3 regions of the Rhizobium sp. BK661 genome follow, and region 2 is predicted to be linked to each of the others. Evidence: riboswitches for the same ligand, from Rfam matches in the RefSeq annotation. Region 2 holds a riboswitch; each other region holds the start of a gene.
What was found. A riboswitch is a leader RNA that binds a small molecule or an ion and turns the genes downstream of it on or off. The one in region 2 is predicted to bind cobalamin.

Region 1: linked by a shared signal. The riboswitch ahead of FHX16_RS14255 (CbtB-domain containing protein) and the one ahead of bluB (5,6-dimethylbenzimidazole synthase) in region 2 are both predicted to bind cobalamin.
Region 3: linked by a shared signal. The riboswitch ahead of cobU (bifunctional adenosylcobinamide kinase/adenosylcobinamide-phosphate guanylyltransferase) and the one ahead of bluB (5,6-dimethylbenzimidazole synthase) in region 2 are both predicted to bind cobalamin.

What each region holds. Positions count from the first base shown of each region.
Region 1 is NZ_JANTYT010000005.1:352,621-359,415, reverse strand. Features, by position in the region: gene FHX16_RS14270 (helix-turn-helix transcriptional regulator) at 1-339, shown strand, start outside; gene FHX16_RS14265 (hypothetical protein) at 336-944, opposite strand; gene FHX16_RS14260 (CbtA family protein) at 985-1,728, opposite strand; gene FHX16_RS14255 (CbtB-domain containing protein) at 1,742-1,951, opposite strand; cobalamin riboswitch at 1,980-2,131, opposite strand; gene FHX16_RS14250 (histidine phosphatase family protein) at 2,175-2,738, shown strand; gene FHX16_RS14245 (bifunctional diguanylate cyclase/phosphodiesterase) at 3,099-4,664, shown strand; gene FHX16_RS14240 (outer membrane protein) at 4,886-5,509, shown strand; gene FHX16_RS14235 (hypothetical protein) at 5,770-6,030, opposite strand; gene FHX16_RS14230 (hypothetical protein) at 6,664-6,795, opposite strand, start outside.
Region 2 is NZ_JANTYT010000004.1:256,420-263,214, reverse strand. Features, by position in the region: gene FHX16_RS11985 (NADP-dependent malic enzyme) at 1-1,057, shown strand, start outside; gene FHX16_RS11980 (DUF2865 domain-containing protein) at 1,185-2,267, shown strand; gene bluB (5,6-dimethylbenzimidazole synthase) at 2,274-2,963, opposite strand; cobalamin riboswitch at 3,003-3,185, opposite strand; gene FHX16_RS11970 (hypothetical protein) at 3,211-4,044, opposite strand; gene FHX16_RS11965 (LTA synthase family protein) at 4,250-6,178, shown strand; gene FHX16_RS11960 (DUF1003 domain-containing protein) at 6,260-6,784, shown strand.
Region 3 is NZ_JANTYT010000004.1:131,689-138,483, forward strand. Features, by position in the region: gene FHX16_RS11335 (cobyric acid synthase) at 1-1,036, shown strand, start outside; gene FHX16_RS11340 (chloride channel protein) at 1,033-2,823, opposite strand; cobalamin riboswitch at 3,071-3,468, shown strand; gene cobU (bifunctional adenosylcobinamide kinase/adenosylcobinamide-phosphate guanylyltransferase) at 3,598-4,122, shown strand; gene cobW (cobalamin biosynthesis protein CobW) at 4,127-5,176, shown strand; gene cobN (cobaltochelatase subunit CobN) at 5,186-6,795, shown strand, end outside.

The DNA.
Region 1 (6,795 bases), on a different contig from region 2:
ACGAGGGTCCTGGGCGTCAATCTCGGATATGAGCGACTGATCCTTCCCCAAAAGACAATGGCGCGGCGCCCGTCCTGGCTGCTGACAGTTTCGAACGGGCGGTTCATGTTCAACCCGCCTCAGCAGCAGGCTCGCATGGATGCGACCGACGAAGCGGTGATCCAGCTTTTGACCGAAGGGGCTACGGCCAAGGAGATCGCGGCTGATCTCGGTATTTCGCATCGAACCGTCGAACATCGGCTGGAGCGCATGAAAGAGCGCTACGGCGCGAAGAACACCGTGCACCTTACGGCGATGCTGGTTGCAACGCACTTCGACCGCGATGTCGAGAAAAGTTAGGGTGCGATCCGTCGAAGCAGGCGCCGCCCGCCATAGACCGCAGCCAGCAGCGCCGCCGCAAGCGCCGTCAACGTCGCCAGAGTAGCGGGATGCAGCGGAACAGCGCTCCAGGAGGGACGAACGATATCTGCAGTGTTGAACGCCTCTCCGCTAAACTCGCAGGTGATCAACGCCAAGCCGCGCAGCACCATGCCGGCATCGATTGCCGAGACGATGGCCTCGGCTTCGACAGCCTCGCCGCCCATGCTCCGCATCGATAGCAGCGCGGCCTTCGTTGCCGCGAGATAGGCGTGCGAGCATTCGTTGAACGGGCTGGCCTCGTCGGTCACCCCACCAGGCATTTTGCCCCACAAACAGTAGGCATGCTGGATTTGGGCGTAGTTCAGCACACGCCGGAATGGCTCTGTCGTGTCCGTCGCGCGGGCCGCGAGACCGATGATCCGATCGCGATACTCGGCGAACATGATCATTTCGCCATGTGAGATTTCGGCAATCGCAATGCCGGTATGAGGTCCGCTGCCGCTGCGCTGGTGTGCTTCCGCAACCGAGCAAAACTGTAGCAACGCGAGCAGGGACAAAAGGAAAATTGAGTGCCGAAAGATCATCGTTTGAATGAGGCTCCGGATCGCTCCGGAGCCCCTCCGATCAATGGAAGGCCGGCGCGTGAGCGCGCAGCTTTGCAACGGCGCCAAGCTTGCGCTCGGCGAGCGCACCGAAGGCCACACCGAGGACGCTCCACAAGATCAGGTGCATGCCGATCGAGGTCGTACGGAAACGCCAAAGGACCGCCGCCGAATAGTCTTCCGGCACCTCGTTGATCGGCGGGAGCAGATACTGCACGACACCGATGAAGACGACATAGGCGAGACCTGCTGAGATTCCTGCGTTCCAGGCACCGAACCGTGGAGTGAGACGGCGTGCAAACGCAATTGCGGCAACGAGCGCGGCGATCGAAACGACGATCATCAGGAAGAACAGCTCAGTCCTGACGCCGATCGTATCCGGATTGCCGACCGCCGGCGGATTGGCCGGGTATTTGATATTCGGCACGATAACAACGGAGACGAAGGCCGCAACCGCGATGACTGCCGACGTTCCACGTGCCCCGAGACCACTGAAGCGGCCTTGGACAAAGGCAAAAACCAGTGCGAACAGCCCACCGACAGCGATGCTGTAAGCCATCACGCCGGTGAAGAGACCAATGCCGGCCTGCATGGCGCGGCTGACGATCTCGGGTTCGGCCGTTTCGCCGGCTGCCTGCGCTGCGGCTTCCTCGAACGCAATCGCTTGGTCTACCAGCGGCTCACCGAAGGTGTGGGCAAAGGCAAACACGAGGATGCCAGCGATCAGGCCCGCGAGCATCCCGCGAAGCAAAAGATTTCCAACCATGTTCGGAACTCCCTTAGTGGCAGGGGAAGCCGAGAAGATGCCGGCCGTCATGCACGAACTCGTGCACGTACATACCGTTGAAAAGCGCCATCGCGCCCTCTTCGGTGCCGACGAAATAGATGGCGATGAGCATCAGCAGACCGCCGAAGATCGCCCAGGGCAAAAGCTCACCAACCGGAATCGGAGCGGGTATGGCGACGGGCGCAAAAGTAGAGTCAGACATGTATTCCTCCTGGAATGACGCGTTCAGTCGAGAATTGTTGCGTGGCAGGGTCTGACTTCCAGTCCGAGGTATCCTCATCCTGATCACAGTGGCGCGACCGCACCGGAATTTCACCGGTTTCCAAACCCACAACATAACCGTTATATCTGCGGCTTCGAGCCTGTCAACGAAACTTCATAGAGCGGCAGGTCCCCTTCCCCGTTATCCGGAGACGATCAACGTGATGACGCGCCTCACCTGGATCTGCCATGGTTCGACAGCCGCCAATCGCGAGGCGCGGTTCCCGCAGGACGAACCGCTGAACGACAAGGCAATCATTGCGACGAAGGCAATCGTCCCTCGGCTCCGGCGTGCCGATAGCGTGGTTGCCAGCCCGGCATTGCGCGCCCGGCAGACGGCCGAGGCGCTTGGCCTACAACCGGAATTTTCCGAGGCGCTCGCCGATTGTGACTTTGGCCGCTGGGCAGGACGCTCGATTGCGGAGATCCAGCAGGCGGAACCGGAAAATCTGGCGGTTTGGATGGCGCGACCGGAAGAAGCGCCGCACGGTGGCGAGGCAATCGCCGCCGTGTGCATGCGTGTAAACACCTGGATGAGCGAGCGCCTGCAGGCCGGTGGCCATAGCGTCGCCATCACTCATGCCGCGGTCATCAGGGCAGCAATCATCAACACGCTACAAGCTCCGGTGTCCTCCTTCTGGATCGCCGATATCGAACCTCTCGCTATTGTCCACATGACCAGCAATGGCAGCCGGTGGTCGCTGCGCGTGGAAGGCCCGGCAACCTAATTTTCTGAGCATTAATTTAGATCAGCCTTACGCAAGCGAACCATGCCATAGCTTTCCGACCCGACACAGTCGGGCCGTGTTCCTTGCCCCAAGGAGGACCAAATGCCTTATGATTGGAGCGGCGCGCAGATCCGGCGCACGCGCCTGCTACGCACGACTGCCGCCGTCACACTGCTCTTGCTCATCATTGGCGCATCCCTATTGATCCGTTGAGAGCGACAGGCGGGCGGTGGTACCGCTCGCCTTTCGAGCCGACCTCCTCTCACGGTAGGCGCAGATACCAAGAATTCGCCCTTTGGTTTCAACAAACGCTTCAGACTTCAATGATACACCGGCGCTCGGGTGGAGATGGAGTGAAGCATGCCGGTATTCTTCCAGAGCAGAGCCGGAAGGCAATGCCTGTTGGTCATGGCGTTGGGAGTAACGCTGTGGCTTGTCGGCGCGATCCTGGAATTGGATAACTGGCTCGTCGCCTTCGTCGGCGCTTACGAGAATTATGGTGCGGACAAACTCGTCCTCGCGCTCGGCATCGGCGGCGCGATGAGCTTCGTCTATTCGATCCTGCGCATCGTCGACCTTCGCAAGGAGATGGAGTTGCGGGCCAGCGCCCAGGCCAAGGCCGACTGGACGGCAACCCACGATCACCTCACCAAGCTTCCCAATCGCTATGCCTTCGAGCGTAAAGTCCTTCCGCGAAGGACGAAGACCGATGTCGAGGGCGACGAATGGGAGCAGAATGTTACAATCTTCTCCGTCGACCTTGATGGCTTCAAGAAGGTCAATGACCTTGTCGGCCACAATGGCGGCGATGCGCTGCTGATCGAAGTGGCAAAGCGCATCTGCGCGATCGGCAACGCTGATTGCGTCTACCGTTTTGGCGGTGACGAGTTCGTCGTCGTCGCGCTCGGCCTCTCCCCGCGGCACGAGGAGCGCTTCGCGTGCCTGCTTATCCAGGCCGTAACGCGCCCCATCAATATCAATGGCTTTGCCGTCGAAGTCGGCGCCAGTGTGGGTTATGATCGCTGGCAACAGGGTCGGGAGCCGTTGGAGGACGCCGCCCACCGTGCCGACCTCGCCATGTACGAGGCGAAGTCACGCGGCCCCAATCAGAACATGGCGTTTGAAGCCTCGATGCAGGATAAGGTGGCAAAACGCGCTACTCTGGAATCGAAGCTCCGGATTGCGATCCAAAAGAAGGCTATCCGGCCGTTCTATCAGCCGCTGATCGATCTCAAGACCGGCACGGTCTGCGGCTTCGAGGCGCTGGCGCGCTGGACGGATGAAGATGGCGTTGCCATTCCGCCGCCGGTCTTCATCAGCATTGCCGAAGAAACCGGCATGATCACCGAGCTCTTCGAGGATCTTCTTGCGCATGCCTGCCGCGATGCCTTGGCTTGGGATGATCACGTCATGCTGTCGTTCAACGTCTCTCCGGTACAGATGGAGGACAAGCTGCTAGCCTCGCGCATCTTCAAGGTGCTCTCGGCAAACGGCCTGCCGCCACGCCGCCTGGAGATCGAGATCACCGAGAATGCGCTGATCCAGGATCCGGCGGTTGCCGCCATCATTCTGGATGAACTCCACGACGCCGGCGTGCAGATCGCCCTGGACGATTTCGGCACGGGCTATTCCAGCCTCGCCCAACTCGCCCGATACCGGTTCGACAAGATCAAGATCGACAAGAGCTTCATTGCGACCTACCGCGATGACGAGCGCCAGGAGAAGATCATTCGCGCCATGCTTGGCCTCGGTCGCAGCCTCAACATACAGACGACCGCCGAAGGCATCGAGGAGCATCGCCAACTCGGTCACCTGCTTCAGCTCGGCTGCGATGTTGGCCAGGGCTATCTCTTCGGAAAACCCATGCCCGCCGAAGACACACACTCCTTCATCTTCGATCGCGATGTGACGCTGGCGAACGGATGAGCGCCGCGCAACGTACGCCACATCCGTACTGCTAGCATTCCCGCACATCAGAAATTCGTGATGGAACCTTCTCGGATAGGGCGGCGTTAGCGCCTTGGTCCTGTGGGCGGACATTTCCACTGAAAGTGTAATGCATGCCGCATGGCCACGATTATCGATCGGGGCTGGCCTTGGTCGGCGTGTAACTTGAGTGGACCCTTGTCATAGGAGAGGGATTTATCATGTATTTCCGTATAGTTGGCGTCTCCGCAGCTATGATCGCTCTCGCGGGAACCGCATCCGCCGCGGACCTTGTCAGCGAACCGCCGGCGGCCCCGGTTGCCGAAGCGGCGCCTGCATTCACCTGGAACGGCTTTTATCTAGGCCTGCAGGGTGGCGGCGCGTGGGGCAACGGTGACTTCTCCGGTATCGGCGACGCCAACCTCAACGGCGGCCTTGTCACCGGCTTTGCCGGATATAACTGGCAACTCGACAACAACATCGTCCTCGGTGTCGAAGGCGACGCTTCCTACAATTGGGACGAGGAAACGGTCGGCGGCAATGAATACAAGTTCGACACGACAGGCTCCGTTCGCGCCCGCGTCGGTTACGCTCTCGATCACGCGCTGTTTTATGTCGCTGCCGGCTGGACCGGCGCCAGGGGCCACGTAAGCACCCCTGTTGGCGATGATGATGCGACGTTCTCCGGCTGGACCGTTGGAGCCGGTCTCGACTATGCCTTCACCAACAATATCTTCGGGCGGGTCGAATATCGCTACAACGACTATGGCAGCAAGGACCTTCGCGGCGTCGATACCGACTTCAACCAAAACGTCGTGACCGTCGGCGTTGGCTACAAATTCTGAGAGCGCCGGCCCAAGCAAGTGGCAGGAAATGACAAAGCCCGGGCGAATGCCCGGGCTCTGACTTGACAGCGGTCGCCGTAAACGGCAGTCCGTTCGTAGTCTAGTGGTTTCCACCGCGGCTGCCATCACCCTGGCCGCCGCCGACTTAGCCGCCGCCACCCTGGCTGTTGCCACCCTGGTTGCCGCCACGCCGCGCGCTATTCTTGGGGCGTGATCCTCCGTTGCCTAGCCACCCGCATACCTACACGACCCCAAAGGAGCTAGTGGACCGACGGGTCTTCGTCTTCCAGAAATGTCTTGATCCCCTCACGGGCGACCGTGGCCAGAAACTCGTCGAAAGCCTCGCGATCGGTCGCGAAGGGCTCTTCCCATTCGATGAGATCCTCGTGCTGGGTCACCACCTCCATCTTCCAGTCGCCGTTCGAGCCGGCCGGGCGGAAGATATCGACGAGTACGGTCACACCATCCTCGGTAAACTCGCCGGCGAGCTCGGAATGTTCCAGTTTCGGTTTCTTTGCCATTCTCAAACCCGATCTGTGTTGCGCGCTGCTATCGTGCATATCGTGGCCGAATGAGAAAGGCGTACGGCCGAAGTTTATTGAAGGTTCCACGGAAGAATATGCGGTGCTTTACACAGGCGGGTGCGAGCCGGGCTATACAGCGATCAAACCCCGGTCAATCAACGCACGCAAATTCTCAAGCTTCGACCTTTGGTCCCTTTTGCGTAGAAATGCGCGGCCTGGACATGCGGCCGTGGCTTCGTAGCTGAAGGTAATTCTGAGTGCCGTCGTCGCTTTTGCTGAGAGCCTCAGTTCCATGATCGGGAGAGAAGCTCAGGCGTTGCCTCCGAAGAGCTAAGCTTCTCTCCCTCTGGCATTCGAGATTTCGTCCTGTACAGGATGCTCGGTCCCCGCTGCGCCCTGTGTAAGCCGCACCGTTCGGTTTGCCATGAGGTCACATTAGCGACCTCCAAAATAATTGAAATAGATTTCTGAATGTCTCCGGGAGCACTATGTGAGCTGCAACTCTCGGGACTTTGGTCCAACTATCCAATCGAGCCTAGACGACGTAATCGTGCGCTGTCCAAACCCATGGACACCGGAATGCTCCGGATTGCCCCCGCGGGCGCACCGGAGTATTCTGGACCCCAATCCCTATTTTTCTTCGACCGAAATTCCTTTTTCACCAATAGAAATGTCCACGCCCGAGGGCTTGCTCTGCTCGCGATAAATGTAGACCCCCAGGCCCACCACGACGACGAGCAAAGCACCGATAATTAGGAAGAG
Region 2 (6,795 bases):
GCGTCCGATCGCAGATTTCGACGCCTACCTCGACCAGCTTAACCGCTTCGTCTTCCGTTCGGGCTTCATCATGAAGCCGATCTTTGCCGCCGCGAAGAATGCCGAGCGCAAGCGGGTAATCTTCTCCGAAGGCGAAGACGAGCGCGTCCTGCGCGCCGCGCAGGTTCTGCTTGAGGAAGGCATTGCCGAGCCAATCCTGATCGGCCGCCCATCGGTCATCGAAACACGCCTGCAGCGCTACGGCCTGCGCATCCGGCCGCTTTCGGATTTCGCCGTCATCAACCCGGAAGACGACCCGCGCTTCCGCGAGTATGTCGATCTCTACTTCTCGCTGGTCGGACGCCGTGGGGTCATTCCGGAGGCCGCGCGCACGATCGTTCGTACGAACACAACTGTGATCGGTGCACTGGCGCTGAAGCGGGGCGAAGCGGATGCACTGATCTGCGGCCTCGAAGGCCGCTATGAAAAGCATCTCCGCGATGTCCGTCAGATCATCGGCAAGAGGCACGACGTCTGCGATTTCTCCGCCCTCAGCCTCCTGATTTCCCAGCGCGGCGCCACTTTCTTCACCGACACCTACGTCACCTTCAATCCGAGTGCCGAAGAAATTGCCGAGTCGACAGTTCTTGCCGCCGAGGAAATCAAGCGCTTCGGCATCACGCCGCGCGCTGCTTTGGTATCCCATTCGAATTTCGGTTCGCGTGAGTCCGAGAGTGCGACGAAGATGCGCGCTGCGCTTCAGCTTGTGCGCGAGGCTGCGCCTGAGCTCGAAGTGGACGGCGAGATGCACGGCGAAAGCGCCATCTCCGACGCCCTGCGCAAGCGGGTCATGCCTGACACAACCCTGCACGACGAAGCGAACCTGCTGGTCTTCCCGAACCTCGATGCGGCAAACATCACGCTCGGCGTCGTGAAATCGATGATCGACGGATTGCATGTGGGACCGATCCTGCTTGGCGCTGCACTCCCGGCACATATCCTCGCGCCGTCCGTGACCTCGCGCGGCGTCGTCAACATGGCCGCCCTCGCCGTCGTTGAGGCTTCACAGCCAGCGTGATTTGCGGCCGATGGTGAAAATGCGCTAAGATTTCAACCGCAGCCTGCTACAAGCAGGCTCGCGGCAGAGGTGAGGCACAACGCCGCGCCTATGACCGCTCGTATTTGCTTACCGATGGGACCGTGCCTTGAACCGCTGGATTCTGTCACTCGCAACAGTGCTTGCCTTCACCGGCCTGGCCCATGCGCAGGTGCCGGCAATCTGTGGCGACCTGCGGGCGCGGCTCGCCGACCTGCCTGAGATCATTGGCACCACGCCAGAGGTGCGCAAATTCGCCAGTGCCATTGCAGAACAGAACCTTGAACTGCGCAAGCTCCGCAGCGATCTGCGCCAGAACGGTTGCACGAGCGGCAGCATGGTCGTGATCGGCGATGACGACGGCTATTGCGGCGAGCTCGAGCGCGCAGAGAGCAAGATGGTCGACAACATCCGTTATCTGCAGCAGCGGCGCGATGAATTGCGTGGCCAGAGCCAGGATGTGCGCACGAGAAACGAGCTGCTGGCGGCACTCGACGACAACGGCTGCAATGACGAGCAGTGGCCCGAGGACCGCGCAGAGGGATACGCGGCGCCGCCGAGCATCGAAGACCAGGCTATGCGCAACGACACCTTCATACCTTTAGGTGACGATCCTAACCAGCGCCGATACGGTTTCGGCATGTCGACTCTCTCTCATCTGAACACCGTTTGTGTCCGAACCTGCGACGGCGGCTTCTTCCCATTGAGCTCGAATGCGACCTCCCAGGACTTCCCCCGTGACGCCGATACCTGCTCGAAGATGTGTCCAGGGATCGACACCGAGCTTTTCTATCATGACGTCTCCAGCACCGAGACATCACAGATGATTTCGGCCGCGACGGGCGCTCCCTACAGCGCCATGCCGAATGCCTTCGCCTACAAGAACCGCAAGCCTGGCGAAAAATCGTCCTGCAGTTGCGATCTCAACGGCTACTACGAGCGGATGCGAAAAAGCCAATCGATCAGCGAACCTCCACAGCAGGGATCAATTACGACGATCGAAACCAAAAAGCCCGAGGCCAAGGTCCAGTCCGTTACCCCCGCGGCTTCGCAGCCACAGGCACCTGACAGGCCTTACGATCCGGCAACCAGCAAGGTCCGCCAGATCGGCCCACAGTTCCTGGCCGGCGACCAAGGCACGATCGACCTGAAGAACCCGGCAAAGCCGGGCCCTCAGCCGCAGCAACAATAGCCACCCTCAGTCCAGCGAATTGTCCCAACGGTCAGTGAACACGAGTTCCTCCAGCGGCAGCCGCTGACGCCAACCTTTGGCCGCCAGCTCCGGCTGGTCATAGAGCTGATCGACATAGCCGACGCAGAGCCAGGCAACGATCTCGACGCGATCCGGCACACCGAGGATTTGCTTGATATCGGACTCGTGAAAAATGCTCACCCAACCAACCCCGATACCTTCGGCTCGGGCAGCCAGCCACAGATTCTGCACGGCGCACACCGTCGAATAGGAATCCATCCGCCGATTGTGCGTTCGGCCAAGAACGACGTCGCCGCAGCGATCCGGATCGCAGGTCACGCAGATGCTGAGCGGTGCGGCGCGGATGCCTTCAAGCTTCAGCGACCGGTAGAGCTGCTGCCGCTCGCCCGCAAACATCTCGCTGGCCTCGCGATTGGCGCGATCGAAGGCTTGCCATACTGCCTCTTTCACCTGCTGATCGCGCACCAGGACGAAATTCCAAGGCTGCATGAACCCAACCGACGGCGCGTGGTGCGCGGCGGTCAAGAGCCTGCGGACAACGTCGTCCGGTATCGGATCCGGGAGAAACTCCGAACGGACATCGCGACGCGTCGAGATCGCACGATAAACGGCGTCACGTTCCTCGGTCGAAAAGGCTGCGGCTCCCGACAGGGAGCCTGAATGGTCTGGTCGCATCGTCAATCCCCAACAACACAACCGCCCGCCGTCCACGCAGGTCAGTCTACGATGTCGGGCCGGTCTTCTGACTTGGCGTCATCCGACTGCCGCGCCTTCCCGGTGCTGGACCAGTGGCTTGATGCGGCAGACGTCAGCCTTACAGCGCTGGGCACGTTCCGGTCTCTCACCGAATTCCCGATTCTCCCGCCTGAGACGGGCACCCGACGGAGGGTCTATGCCGGTAAAAATCGCTCGATGCAATCCTTTACGCAGAGACCGGGTAATAACGTACATAGGCGAACTCATCGCCTAGAGGCGACCAGTTGGGCACGTTGATCGTTCCCTGTCCGCCGAAGAGATCGAAGAGCGTCCTCAGATTTCCGCCGTCCATGTCCATCAGCCGCAGGCGAACGTGGAGATCGCGCGGATGATCGAAGACGTCAGGGTCGTAAGAGAGGATCAGAACCTTGTCATTGTTGGGCGACGGATGAGCGAACCAGTTCCCGTAGTTGTCGCCGGTGATCTGCTCGAGCCCGGTCCCGTCGGGATGGATCCGCCAGATCTGCATGAGGCCGGTACGGCTGGAATTGAAATAGATCCATTGGCCGTCCGCGGAATAGTCCGGCCCGTCATTGCGTCCTTCGCCATGCGTTAGACGCTTTTCTTCGCCGCCTGCCACAGAGATCGTGTAGATATCGAACAGGTCGTTGCGGATGCCGCAATAGGCGAGCTCTTTTCCGTCGGGCGACCAGCCGTGCCAATAGGACGGCTGATTTTGCGTCACAAGTCGCGGCGTCCCGCCTTCGGCGGGAAGCACATAGATCGTCGACTTCCCGAATTCCGTCTTATCGGAGATGACGATCTCACGGCCGTTAGGCGAGATGCCATGATCATTGTTGCAGGTCCTGGCAAAGCCAGTATCCACCTTCGCGACCTTGCCCGAACCGTCTAGCGCCAGCCGGTAAAGAAGCCCGTCGCCATTCAGCAGAAGATAGCTTCCGTCCGGCGAAAAGTTCGGCGCTTCCACCAATTGCGCGGTCTGCCAGACGACGCGCGCCTCGCCCGTTCTGACATTGTAGATCTCGACGGAACTTCTCAATCTAAATCCTCCTGACATCGATTCCCCTGACCTACGATGCCTCGCCACCGAGCACAAGTCGACGCGGGGTAGCGATGGGTGTCGGGCACACGGCCCTCGGCCCTTATCCACCAATCACAAATGCTGGAAACCTAACGGTTCATCTAGCGTTCATGACGAAGGTGTGACAGTTCAGTGAAGCTTTTATGACGTTGGAGTTTTTCAGTTGATCGCGTTGGTAATGAGGTCCGCAGCGGCAACGCGGGTTGCGTCGCTTTCCACCGGTGTCCGGGGAAGCGCACGGTCGCCGGCTATACGGACGGCCCTGGCCATCAGCCTTTCCGCTCTCATTGCCGTTTTCGCCACCGTAGCGGTTGAAATTATTGCGCGCGATGGGCTGGCCGACGTTGGGGAATTCCTGACGTCGCCGGCACGTCCCGGTATCACCACCGTCGCGATGCTGACCGTTCTGATGCTCTCTCTGGATGCAGCCCTGGGAAGGCGATTCATTTCGGCATTGATCGTTCTGCCGGTGGTTATCGTCCCGGCTATCGTCTCCAACCAAAAGCAGCACTACCTTTCGGATCCTCTTTATCCGTCAGACGTCCTCTTCGGACGGCAGATCATGGAATTGCTGCCGGTGATGGTGCGCGACCGACCGTGGACCGCCGTCGCCATGCTGGTTGGCATCATTCTTTCCGTTGCCGCGATTGCCGCGCTCTGGCATTTCGCCTGGCGCCACTTTCCGCGGCTTTCGAAGACCACTCGCCTGCGTCACCTCTGCATCGGCCTGCCTGTCGTCGCCGCCTTCGGCACGCTGATGGACTATTCCAAATACTCCTACATACGCGACCGTCTTCAGGTCGTTCCGATGATGTGGGACCAGAAGGAAAACTACCGCAGCAACGGCTTCATCCTGGCCTTCATCTTCAATATTCCGATGGCCGACGTGGCAGCGCCAGCCGGCTTCGGTGCACAAGCGCTCGATGCCATTCCCGGCCGTAACTACGGTTACCTCAGCGGCCCGCGCGAAAAGCCCGACGTGATCATGCTGATGAGCGAATCCTTCTGGGATCCGACCAGGTTGAGGAACATCAGCATGTCGCCCGATCCCATGCCGAACATCCGCGCGGCGCAGTCGGGCTACGTCTTCTCGCCCGAGTTCGGGGGCATGACGGCCAACGTCGAATTCGAAGCGCTGACGGGATTCTCGAATGCCTTCCTGCCCTACGGCAGCATCCCGTATCAGCAGTATATTAGAGGCAACCTTCCTTCGCTTGCGACGTTCTTCCGTGGCGAAGGCTATGCTGCCCGTTCGCTGCACCCCTTCAGCGGCTGGTTCTGGAACCGCAACGAAGTCTACAAGGATTTCGGCTTCGAGCAGTTCCGCTCGGAAGAAACCCTGCCGCCGATGGAGAAAAGGGGCATCTTCGCTTCGGACGAGTCCCTCATGAAGGAGATCATCAACGAAGCCGACGGCCTTGATCGCCCGTTCTTTTTCTTCGGGGTCACTCTTCAGGGACACGGCCCTTACGAGCCTAACCGCTATGCGCACAACAGCATCGACATACAGGGCAACCTGAACGACGCGGACCGGGCGACGCTCGCCACCTACACACAGGGGATCAAGGAAGCCGACGATAGCCTCAAGATGCTGATGGATTGGGCTAAGAAGCGCGACCGTGAAACAATCATCGTGCTCTGGGGAGACCACTTGCCTCCGCTCGGCAACGTCTACATGGCGACAGGCTACATGCCGGATCAGGTTGCGACCCGCAAGGCATCGGTCAGCGTCATGAAACAGGAGCACGAGACCCCGCTCGTGATCTGGTCGAACAAGAAGGGCAGCAAAAAGGATGTCGGCACTATCAGCCCGTCACTGCTTCCCTATCATCTTCTGAAGTTCGCCGGCTTCGAGCATCCCTACTATACGGGCTTCCTCGGTCGCGTGCAGAAAAAGTACAGCGTCATCGACCGCTATCAGCTCATTGCGCGCGACAACACGCCGTCGCCCGATTGGGTGTTGAAACCAAAAAACCTCGATCCTCTCGTGCGGGACTATCGATACCTCCAGCACGACATCATGTTCGGCAAGGCCGAGACCCTTGATCGCTTCTTCCCACAGCATGCCTGGCTCTATGCGCAAGGCACGTAAAAGAGCGACAGAAGTCCACATTGCAATTTGAAAACATTGGGGAATACTGGCGCCCGAGCGATCTAGCATTCGGAGTCAGCCATGCATAATCTATCGGACTTCATCCACCATCACTTCGACAAGTCGGCCGACGAACTCGGCGAGATCGAGAAGCGCGTCCTCGCAAAGGCCCATGAGCGCAAGATAATCTCGACCGATATCAATGCGGCTCTGCGGGCCGAATCATCTGTCGGCGAACGCCTGGCGGATTCGATCGCCCGCGTTGGCGGCTCCTGGTACTTCATCGTCACGTTCCTGCTTTTTCTGGTCTTCTGGTGCGTCGTGAACACCATCGTGCTGCTCACACGCGCTTTCGATCCCTATCCTTTCATCTTCCTCAATCTTGTGCTGTCGATGCTTGCCGCCATCCAGGCTCCGATCATCATGATGTCGCAGAACCGTCAGGCTGAGCGCGATCGTTTCGAGGCCGCCAAAGACTACGAGGTCAATCTCAAAGCAGAACTCGAAGTCCTGTCGCTGCATCAGAAGATAGACATGCGCGTGCTCACGGAAATTGCAGCATTGCGAGAAGATATCGAACGGCTACACCAGCGACTACCAAGTTGATGCCGCCGTCC
Region 3 (6,795 bases), 120 kb from region 2:
CAACCTCAGGGCGGGCGACATTGCCAATATGGGATTTGCGACCCGTGCCGGCGTGCCGGTGATACTTGTCGGTGACATCGATCGTGGAGGCGTGATCGCTTCGCTGGTCGGCACCCACACGATTTTGCCCGACGAGGACCGGGCAATGATATCCGGCTATATCATCAATAAGTTCCGTGGCGACGTTTCGCTCTTCGATGCCGGCATCGAGGCGGTGCGGCACTTTACGGGATGGTCGTGCTTTGGTGTCGTGCCGTGGCTCAAGGACGCCTCCCGCTTGCCAGCCGAGGATTCGGTTGCGTTGGAGAAGCTGGCGCGCGGCGGCACCGGAGCACTCAAGGTCGCCGTGCCGGTCTTTTCCAGGATCGCAAATTTCGACGACCTCGATCCGCTAAGGGCCGAGCCGGATGTCGAGTTGGTTTTTGTTCGCGCCGGCGAGCGGCTGCCTGCGGACGCCGGCTTGGTGATCTTGCCAGGTTCAAAATCAACGGTATCGGATCTGGCGGATATGCGCGCTCAGGCTTGGGATTCCGATCTTCTGGTCCATGTAAAACGCGGCGGGCGGGTCATGGGCATTTGCGGCGGCTATCAGATGCTCGGACGCAAGGTGCATGATCCCCTCGGCATTGAAGGCTCTACCTTGGAGGTAGAGGGGCTGGGGCTGCTTGACGTCGAGACGGAGATGGCGCCCGAAAAGACAGTCCGCAACAGCGTCGCGACGATGGTGGAAGACGGTTCACCGCTTTCAGGCTACCAGATCCATCTTGGCGTTACGTCCGGCGAAGACTGCGGCCGTCCGTTCGCGATCGTTGACGGAAAGCCGGATGGGGCCGTGTCGGCAGACGGCCGGGTCGCCGGCACCTATCTGCACGGGCTCTTCGCGAGTGACGCCTACCGTTCCCGCTTGCTGCAGAGTTTTGGCCTTGCGGGCGAGAGGACCGATTACCGTGCTGGCGTCGAGAAAGCTCTCGACGACATTGCAGCAGAACTCGAGGCCTGTCTCGACGGGCGTTGGCTCGACGAACTCCTCAGTTAGATCTCGCCGGAGATTTCGCGGCGGCGGCGGTCCAGTTCTTCGCTATAGCGGCGTAGGGTGTAGGCCTCGCTCAGCTGCCCGACGACTTTCCGCTCAATCAGATTATTGACGACCGCCAGCGCTTCGCTTTCGGTCTTGTCAAAGATCGCTGCTGCCTGCTTGGCGTTCATTTGCGGTTGCAGGAAATCGTTCTTGAAGCGGATGAATTCTCCCAGATCCTTGCCGGTCTCGTCGGTGTCGGTCAGGTTTGCGTAGATATCGGGAACGAGCACCAGGCCGCTGTATTTGCCGGTGTCATCAACCAGGACAACGCGCTGCGCCGAACCGATGGGGAAGCGCTCCTTGAACTCGTCGATGGTGAGGGCGGCATTCGCCGTCTTCACGTCGGCGCGCATCAGCCGGTCAACGGTCAGGTTACGGATCCAGCCGACATCGTGCGCGCTCCGGATGCTCTCGCCGCGCAGGTGGAAGCGCCATGTTGCGAAGGAGTAACCGAAGGTGCTGCGCACGACTAGCGAGGAGGTGATCACCGCCGCAAGCACGAGCGCCGTGATCGGAAAGTCGCCGGTAATCTCGAGCGCAAGAAACGTCATCGTCAACGGTCCACCGATGACGGCGACCGCAAGCGAACTCATGCCGACGACCGCGTAGATGACGGGTGTCAGCGTCGCATGAGCGAAATAGGGTGCCGAATAGGCGAAGAGCTTGCCGAGGAGTGCACCCATGAACAGGGACGCGAAGAATAGGCCGCCTCTGAAGCCGGAACCGATCGAGATAGCCGAAGCGAATGCCTTGAGAAGAAGAAGGCCGACAAGCACCGGAATTGCGACATCGCGGCCGAGATTGAGGTGCAGTGCACCGTGACCGGCCGACAGCACCTGCGGCGTAATCAGCGCGAGCAGGCCGACGACGATGCCGCCAAGGGCAGGGCGCAGCGGCGTTGCAATGGAACTCCGGCGAGCCAATTCCTCGATCCAGGCGACGCCCTGCATGATCATGATGCCAACGCCGGCGCAGAATGCACCGAGTAACAGCGCCGGAACGTAGTCTGCAGGCATGACGGTTCCAAAGTCACCGACGTCAATAAGAAAATCGCTGCCGGCCAGCAGGCGTGCAATTTGGGTCGATACCAGTGCGGAAACGACGACCGGCGTCAGCGAGACGATGGTATATGAGCCGATGATCAGCTCAAACGCATAGAAGGCGCCGGTCAGCGGAGCGTTGAAGGCCGCCGCAATCGCACCCGAGGCACCGCATCCGACGAGAACGCGCAGATCCGATCGGCGAAGCTGCAGCTTCAGTCCAAGCTTCGAGGCCAGTCCCGCCGCCAGCTGCGTGTAGCCGGCCTCTAGGCCCACTGAAGCGCCGAAGCCGTTCGAAATGAGGTTCTGGACCGCCACCAGAATACTGTCGGTGAGCGATAGTCGGCCGCCATGCAGCGCGTTAGCCTCGATCGGGTCAACCATCGGCTTCTTGCGCGTTTTGGCAAGCACGAAGAGCATCAGACCCAATAGTATGCCGCCGCAGACAGGCGCCGTCAGCAACAGCAGCTTGTTGTCGATCTGCGAGGAACTCAGCCGCTCGATATCGCTGATTCCGAAGATCAGACTGTGCATTTCGCGGGAAACGAGGCTCATGCCCGTCACCGCAAGTCCGGAGATAACGCCGACGATCGCGCCCGCGATGACCATCCCCAGCTCAGTGCGTCGCAGCAGTGCGCGCATCCGCCCGATGTCGAGAAGGGTATGGAATGGACCGAAACGGCGGATATCGATTCTTAGGAGCATCACGGGAAAACTAGGCGGCAGTGGGCGCGATCAAGTGGAAGGGAGGGAAGGGCAAATCGGTGGCGCGACCCGCTTGCGACGCAATTGCGGCAAAAGACCGGCGATCGCAACAATAATTTGTGACGTAAGTAACTGATAAAAGACGATGAATTTGGTAGAGAAGGTCGTGTTGAGAGCGGGTCCGGCAGTATACCGTGCCGAGGCGCGCATCGGCTTCCGATTGACTTCACCAAGGGCCTTGCCTAACGATGAGTTCACAACGGATGGTTCCGGACCGGTTGAATCGGTGCGGATGAAAAGGGAATGTGAAGCGGTGGACCCAATCCGGGCACCGTCATCATAGCCGACCCCGCGACTGTAGAGCGGTCAGGGTTTTCCGTCCGGCGTTGTTTTCGCGTTGATGACAGCCTGCAATGGTGCAGGCGGGCGGCGCGGAGATGGCGACGGAAAAGTCACTGGCAGTGCATCATGATCAACCGGGGCAGGACGCCTCTTACGTCTACGAATCGTCCGCCTTTTCATGAAATGCAGCCGGGAAGGCGAGGAAAATCCGCTGGCACGATCTGGGGCGACCGGTTTCCGGTCCGCCCCGATCGCGGCCAAGACCCGCGAGCCAGGAGACCTGCCAACCGTGCCGGGCGAGAAGCCCATCCCTGGGCTTATGCCCGCTGCCAGCACGGAGGTTGTCATGGCTGAACAAAAGAGTTTTCGGCTGCGTCCAACAGCCATTCCGCTCCTTTGCGGCAGCGTCCCGCAGATCGGATATCATCTGCCATGAGCCCGATATCCTCCGGTGCGACCTTCGTCCTGGGCGGCGCGCGCTCGGGAAAATCACGTTTTGCCGAACAACTGGTCGCCTCAAGCGAGCTGGAGCGCCATTACGTGGCGACGGGCCGGGCCTGGGACGAGGAAATGCGCGCCCGGATCGACAAGCACAAGGCCGATCGTGGCGAGCTCTGGCACACCCATGAAGAGCCTCTTGATCTAGTCGGCTGCCTGCGAGCGATCGACGGCGAGGGGCGGGCGATCCTCGTCGATTGCCTGACGCTTTGGGTTACCAATCTGATGATGGAGGCGCGCGACATGGAGGCCGAGTTTGCTTCGCTTGCCGCGTATCTGGCGACAGCGCGTGCTCGGCTCGTCATCGTTTCCAACGAGGTCGGTCTCGGTATCGTTCCTGAGAACCGCATGGCGCGGGAGTTCCGCGATCACGCCGGTCGCTTGCATCAAATGATCGCGGCCGAGGCCGCGGATGTGTATTTTATCGCGGCAGGTCTGCCGCTGAAGATGAAGGGTTGAATTCATGAACCAGCAGAAAATTCCGGCGACCGTCATCACCGGCTTCCTCGGCGCCGGCAAGACGACGATGATCCGCAATCTGCTTTCCAACACGAACGGCAAGAAGATCGCGCTTATCATCAACGAGTTCGGCGATCTCGGCGTCGACGGCGACGTGCTGAAGGGCTGCGGCGCGGAGAACTGCACCGAGGATGACATTATCGAGCTGACCAACGGCTGCATCTGCTGCACGGTGGCCGACGACTTCATTCCGACGATGACCAAGCTTCTGGAGCGCGAGCAGCGCCCCGACCACATCGTCATCGAAACTTCCGGCCTGGCGCTGCCGCAGCCGCTCGTTGCCGCCTTCAACTGGCCTGATATCCGCACGCAGGTCACTGTCGATGGCGTGATTACTGTCGTCGACAGCGCCGCCGTTGCCGCCGGCCGCTTTGCCGATGATCACGATGCCGTCGAGGCTCGCCGCGTGGAAGACGAGTCGCTCGACCACGAGAGCCCGATCGAGGAGCTTTTCGAGGACCAGCTGACCTGCGCCGATCTGATCGTGCTCAACAAGACCGATCTTCTCGATGCCGACGGTCTTGGCCGCGTGCGCGATGAGGTCGCGTCGCGCATTGCCCGCAAGCCCGTCATGATCGAGGCGCGCAACGGCGAGGTTCCCGCGAGCGTGCTGCTCGGGCTCGGCGTTGGCACCGAAGGCGATGTGGTCAATCGCAAGTCTCATCATGAGCTCGAGCATGAGGATGGCGTTCCCCACGATCACGATGAGTTCGACAGCTTCGTGGTGGAACTCGGCGCTATTGCCGATCCGGCAGCCTTCGTAGATGCCCTGAAAGGCATCATCGGCGAGCATGACGTGCTGCGGCTCAAGGGATTCGTCGATGTCCCCGGCAAGCCGATGCGTCTGCAGTTGCAGGCAGTCGGCAGCCGTATCGACCACTATTTCGATCGCGCCTGGGCGCCTGGCGAAGCGCGCGGCACCCGTCTTGTTGTCATCGGTCTGCACGAAATGGACGAGGCAGCGGTGCGCAAGGCGATCGAAGCGCTGGCATAAGGCAGTCTAATGCATCTGCTTCTGGCACAGCAGGGAACGATCAGCGACGGCGAGGAGGCGATCGATCTCGGTCAGTCTCCCGGCGACGTCCTGTTCCTGTCAGCCGCCGATACCGAGCTTGCCGCGATCGCCGCCGCTTATGACGAAGCGGCGGCCGGCTTCTCGCTGCGGCTGGCAAGCCTGATGAGCCTCAAGCATCCGATGTCGGTCGATGCCTACATCGAGCGGACGGCCCGGCATGCGAAGCTGATCGTCGTGAGGGCGCTGGGTGGCGCCAGCTACTTTCACTATGCGCTGGAGGCGCTTCATGCCGCGGCGGCGCGATCCGGCGCGCTGATTGCGGTTTTACCGGGAGATTCTAAGCCGGATGCGGGTTTGACGCCGTTTTCGAATGTTCCGCTTGAGGATCTGAATGCGCTTTGGGCCTACCTGATCGAGGGTGGCGACGGCAATTCTCGGGCGTTTCTCGCCTATGCCGGTGCGATGTTGGCAGGAGCGGAGAAACCGGAAGCGGCATCGCCGCTGATGAAGGCCGGCATCTGGTGGCCGGGCAAGGGCGTGCTTGGCGTCGACGACTGGACAGCGGCTTGCGACGAGCGGCTTGGCGCTGCTTGGGAAAGCGGAGCCCCTACTGTAGCTATCAGTTTCTATCGCGCGCTCGTGCAGAGCGGTGAGACACGACCGGTCGAGGCCCTGGTCGACACGCTGCTGGCGGAAGGTATCCGGCCGCTGCCGGTATTCGCCTACAGTCTGAAGGATCCTGTGTCGAAGGGCATTCTGAAGAGCGTGTTTGATGTCATCAAGCCCGAGGTGGTGATCAACACGACTGGTTTCGCCGTGTCGGCGCCGGGCGCGGATCGCGAGCCGACCGTTCTCGAGGCCAACGACGCCGTCGTGCTGCAGGCGATCTTTTCGGCCTCGTCACGTGAGGCCTGGGCCGCGTCTTCGCAGGGGCTTTCGGCGCGCGATCTCGGCATGAACGTCGCGCTGCCCGAGGTGGACGGCCGCGTGCTGTCGCGTGCCGTCTCCTTCAAATCAGCCGCCCGCTACGATGCGAGGGTCGAGGTCAACATCGTCGGCAGCGAGCCCGACCTCGAGCGGATGCGCTATACCGCTCGACTTGCGGCCAATTGGGCGCAGCTGCGCACCACGGCCGCCGGCGAGCGGCGCATCGCGCTTGTCCTTGCGAATTATCCAAACCGTGACGGCAGGCTCGGCAATGGGGTCGGGCTGGACACCCCCGCAGGCACCGTTGAGGTGCTCAAAGCCATGTGCGCAGCCGGCTATTCGGTTGCAGACGTGCCTGACGATGGCGACGCGCTGATCCGGCGTCTCATGGAAGGGCCGACGAACTCCGGCAGCGACGGCAAGCTTATCCGCGAATCGCTTTCCTTGAGTCGTTACAAAGCTTTCTTCGAAAATCTTCCGAAAAAGATTCAGGATGAAATCGGCGCCCGCTGGGGTGCACCGGAGGCCGATCCCTATGTCGTGGATGGCGCCTTTGCGCTGCCGTTCATGCGGCTTGGCCAGGTGCTGGTCGGTATCCAGCCGGCGCGCGGCTACAACATCGATCCGAAGGAAAGCTACCATTCTCCGGATCTCGTCCCACCGCACGGTTA